One region of the Cellulosimicrobium sp. NPDC055967 genome, then DNA from elsewhere that is predicted to be linked to it. Evidence: predicted binding sites of a transcription regulator. Region 1 holds the regulator's gene; the other holds the start of a gene.
What was found. Region 1 encodes HrcA, which represses chaperone genes, less so after heat shock. Its sites were predicted from a motif close to TTNGCACTCGNNNNNNNCGAGTGCNAA; they were not measured.
Positions count from the first base shown of each region.

Region 2: the regulator HrcA is predicted to act here: its motif matches at 1,398-1,424, upstream of groES (co-chaperone GroES).

Region 1 covers NZ_JBHJYJ010000009.1:148,592-150,981, forward strand. The annotation lists gene dnaJ (molecular chaperone DnaJ) at 1-460, opposite strand, end outside; gene hrcA (heat-inducible transcriptional repressor HrcA) at 594-1,610, opposite strand; gene ACFC2L_RS13485 (MFS transporter) at 1,690-2,390, opposite strand, start outside.
Region 2 covers NZ_JBHJYJ010000019.1:4,563-6,952, reverse strand. The annotation lists gene ACFC2L_RS18135 (MerR family transcriptional regulator) at 1-220, opposite strand, end outside; gene ACFC2L_RS18130 (WhiB family transcriptional regulator) at 489-779, shown strand; gene groES (co-chaperone GroES) at 957-1,253, opposite strand; gene ACFC2L_RS18120 (SAM-dependent methyltransferase) at 1,494-2,390, shown strand, end outside.

The sequences.
Region 1 (2,390 bases):
TGCGCGGCGAGGTGCCCGGGCGACAGCACGAGCCGCCGCACGTCCCGCACACGACCGCCGTGTCCACCTGGAGCTCGCGCTGCGCGCCGAACGTGGCCTCGGACAGGTCGATGTCGAGCCGCACGAGCGCGTCCTGGCCGCGCCGGGCGCGCGGGATGGGACCCTGCTGCGCCTGGCCGCCGCCGAAGAACGTCTCGAAGATGTCCTGGAAGCCGAACCCGCCGCCCATGGGGCCGGCACCCCCGCCGGGGGCGCTCGGGTCGACGCCGAGGTCGTACTGCTGGCGCTTCTCCGGGTTGGAGAGCACCTCGTACGCGCGCGCCACGTCCTTGAAGCGGTCGCCCGCCTCCTCGCCCGCGACGTCCGGGTGCAGCTCGCGCGCGAGCTTGCGGTACGCCTTCTTGATCTGGTCCTGGCTGGCGTCGCGCGCCACGCCCAGGATCTCGTAGTAGTCGCTCACACGTCACTCTCTGCTGGTGCGGGTCGTGAGGCCGGCACGGGGCCGGTCGTGAAGGGTCTGGTGCGGGTCGTGAGGCCGGCACGGGGCGGGTCGTCGAGGGTGCCTGCCGCGTGCGGGGAGGCCGCGGCGGGGCTCACGTGCCGAGCACCCGAGACAGGTAGCGCGCGACGGCGCGCACCGCCGCGATGGTCCCGGGGTAGTCCATGCGGGTCGGCCCGATCGAGCCGACGAGGGCGACCGTGTCACCGTCGTTACCGTAACCGGTCGTCACGACGGAGGTCTCCACGAGGCCCTCGAGCTGGGTCTCGTGCCCGATCCGCACGCTCACGCCGGACTCGGCGGCCATCTCCGTGAGCAGGCCCAGGAGGACGACCTGCTCCTCGAGCGCCTCGAGGACCGGGCGCAGCGCGTGCTCGAACCGCATGCCCGCCCGGGCCAGGTTCGCCGTGCCCGCGAGCACGAGGCGCTCCTCGCTCTCCTCGGCGAGCGTCTGGGCGACGAGGTCGCCCACCGCGCGCACGAGCGGGGCGTCGTCGGGGTGGAAGCTCTCCGTCACCGCGGCGAGGCCCGTCGCGAGGTCCGTGAGGCGCTTGCCGGCCGCGGCGGCGTTGAGCCGCGCACGGACCTCGACGAGGGTGCCCTCGTCCGGCACGTTCGCGACCTCGAGCGTGCGCTGCTCGACGCGCCCGGTGTCGGTGATGATCACGACGAGCAGGCGCGACTCCCCGACCGGCACGAGCTCGAGGTGACGCAGCCCGGACCGGCTCAGCGACGGGTACTGCACGACCGCGACCTGGCCCGTGAGCTGCGCCAGCAGCCGGCCGGCGCGCGCGATGACGTCGTCGAGGTCCACGCCCTCGGACAGGAACGTCTCGATGGCGCGCTTCTCCGGCGCGGACAGCGGCTTGACGCCCGAGAGGCGGTCGACGAAGAGGCGGTAGCCCTTGTCCGTGGGGATGCGGCCCGCGGACGTGTGCGGCTGCGCGATGTACCCGGCGTCCTCGAGAGCCGCCATGTCGTTGCGGATCGTCGCGGGCGACACGCCGAGGCCGTGCCGCTCGGTGAGCACGCGCGACCCCACGGGCTCGCGCGTGAGGACGTAGTCCTCGACGATCGCCCGCAGCACCTCGAGCCGGCGCTCCTCGCTCACGTCCACCTCCGTGTGCCGCACCGTCGCCGCCCCGGGCGGGCGCGCGGGCGTCGGCACTCTCGACCTCCGAGTGCCAATCCTACGCGTCCGCGCGGCCCGTCCCGCGGTCCTCCGCTCGCCGCGAACGCAGGTCGGCGAGCCCGACGACGAGCGCGAGCGCGACGAGCACGATCGTCACGAGCAGCGCCCTCCCCGTCGCGTGCGCCGCCGTGTCGCCGCCCGCGAGGCCCCCGTAGTACACGGAGAGCACGATCGAGATGCCGACCGCCGACCCGATGCGCTGCCCGAGCTGCAGCATGCTCCCCGCGACGCCCGCGCGGCTCACGGGCACCTCGGACAGCGTGAGGGTCTGGTTCGGGGCGATGACCGTCCCGCTGCCCGCCCCGGCGACCAGCAGGGCGCCCGCGAGCGCCGGCCCGACGGCGGCGGGGTCGTCCCCGAGCAGCCGCACGACGGCGTCGGCCACGACGACCCCGACGAGGACGAGCGCCAGCCCGCCGACGACGAGCTGCCGGCCCCAGCGCGCGACCCACCGCCCCGAGAACCACGCCGACACCCCGGACGCCACGGCGAACGGCGTCCCGACGAGCCCCGCCTGCAGCGGCGTGTAGCCGAGCTCGTCCTGCAGGTAGAGGGTGACCACGAGGAAGATGCCCGTGAAGCCCGCGAAGTAGGCGAGGCCGAGCAGCGCGCCGTTGCGGAACGATCCGAGCCCGACGACCTGCGGGTCGAGCACCGCCTCGCCGGTGCGCCGCTGGTACCGGCGCTCCCAGACGACGG
Region 2 (2,390 bases), on a different contig from region 1:
GCCGCATGACGACCAGACGGGCGACGTCGTCGTCCGTGTAGCGCCGGTGGGAGCCCGCGCGGTGCTGCGAGGGCCCGAGGCCGTAGCGGCGGTCCCAGGTCCGCAGGGTCGCGGGCGCGACACCGAGCCGGCGCGCGACGGCGGCGACGGCGAGGCCGGGGTTCGTGGACATGCTCGGTCGGGCTCCCTCGGGGTCGGGGGCGGACCGGACGGAGGTCATGGATCGATTCTGCCGACCGCACCACCGTCCCGCCACCTCGTCCAGGTCACAGTCGTGCAGCCTTCGAGTCAGGCTTGTGCAGGGTTTGTTCACCATACGCGCAAACGCGCCAGCACTTCCGCATCGCGTCAGCGTAGACCCGGACGCTGCATCGTTCTCGCCGTCCCCATGACCTCCTCTCCCCCTGCCGAACGGCCGTGACCTGGCCCTTCACCTTTCTCGCACAGGGGGCTTGAACAACTTCTGAAACGCTTGTAGGTTGTTCGCCATGGCTGAGATCTCAAGGCTTCCCGGGCCCGTCATGGAGCTGTGGGAATGGCAGTACCAGGGTTCGTGCCGCGACGCGGACGACACGTTGTTCTTCCACCCCGAGGGGGAGCGCGGCTCGACGCGACGACGTCGTGCGGAGGCCGCGAAGGCGATCTGCCACTCGTGCCCCGTCATGATGCAGTGCCGCGAGCAGTCGCTCCGCGTGCGCGAGCCGTACGGGGTGTGGGGCGGCCTGAGCGAGGACGAGCGGGCGGCGATCCTCGCCGGCGGCGCGCGCCGCACCGGCTGAGCACCGGCGGCACGACCAGCAGCAGCAGCACCACCAGCAGACCTGCACGGCACCGGTCCGACGTCGTACCGGGAGCACGTGCGCACGACCCGTGGGAACGGTGGGGCGACCGGCCACGGAACGCAGCAGGGCCCGCGACCGGACGGTCGCGGGCCCTGCTGCTGGAACGGGTCGGCGTCAGCCGACCACCACGGCGAGGATGTCGCGCGCGGACAGGACCAGGTAGTCCACGCCGCCGTACTTGACCTCGGTGCCGCCGTACTTGCTGTAGATGACCTTGTCGCCGACGCTCACGTCGAGCGGGACGCGGTTGCCGTTGTCGTCGACACGGCCCGGACCGACGGCCAGGACCTCGCCCTCCTGGGGCTTCTCCTTGGCGGTGTCCGGGATGACCAGGCCGGATGCGGTCGTGGTCTCGGCCTCGAGGGCCTTCACGACGATCCGGTCCTCGAGCGGCTTGATGGGGACCGACACGTCGGACCTCCCCTTTCGCGGTGAGAACTGCAACGGATGGGTCGAGCGCACCGGCTGGCCGTCGTCGCGGGTGCCGGACAGCCTGGTCGCACGTGGTGCCGCCTCCGCGGACGGTGGCGGCACGTCCTCAAATCTAGGTCGCCGTTAGCACTCGGTCAAGGCGAGTGCCAACGTCCGCCCCTCGGACGATCGCGGTCCCGGCTGCGCGTGGTCCCCGTCCCCCGTGGAAGGATCGACGCCATGGACGCCGCCACGCTGACCAAGCTGCTCAGCCCCGAGGGCTGGGCGCTGCTCGGCGCGCTCCCCCCATACGACGAGCAGCAGGCGCTCGTGCTCTCGGCGGGGCTGCGCGCGAAGGGCGTCGACCCCGACCTCGCCGCTGCGGCGCTCACGCAGTCGCGCCTGCGGGCCGCGGCCCGCGGCAAGCTCGGCGCGTTCGCCGACGGCATGCTCTTCACGCAGGCGGGGCTGGAGCAGGCGAGCCGGCTCGTCGTCGCCGGCCTGCACGCGCGCCGGTACCAGGACGCGGGGATCCGGCGCGTCGCCGACCTCACGAGCGGGATCGGCGTCGACGCGCTCGCCTTCGCGGCGGCGGAGCTGGAGGTGCTCGCGACCGACGTCGACGAGCTCACCGCGGCCATCGCGACCGTGAACCTGCGCCACTTCCCCGAGGCCGAGGTACGCCACGGCGACGGGCTCGCGCTGGACCTCGAGGGCGAGCGGGTCGAGGGCGTGTACGCCGACCCCGCCCGACGGACACGGGGCGGCAAGCGCGTGTTCGACCCGAAGGCCTACGCCCCGCCGCTCGACGCCGTGTGGGCGCTGCGCGAGCGGGTCCCCGCGGTCGGCATCAAGGTCGGCCCCGGGATCCCGCACGACGGCCTGCCCGCGGACGCCGAGACCGAGTGGGTCTCGGTCGACGGCGACGTCGTGGAGGCCGGCCTCTGGTTCGGGCCGCTCGCGCCCGAGGGGCCGGGCCGCTCGGCGCTCGTCCTCACCACGTGGACCGGGCCGGACGGGACCGAGCGCACCACGACGCGCCGGGTCGCCCACCGCCCGGGCGACGACGACGTCGTCCCCGACGTGGGCGGCGTCGGGCAGTACCTCTACGAGCCCGACGGCGCGGTCATCCGCGCG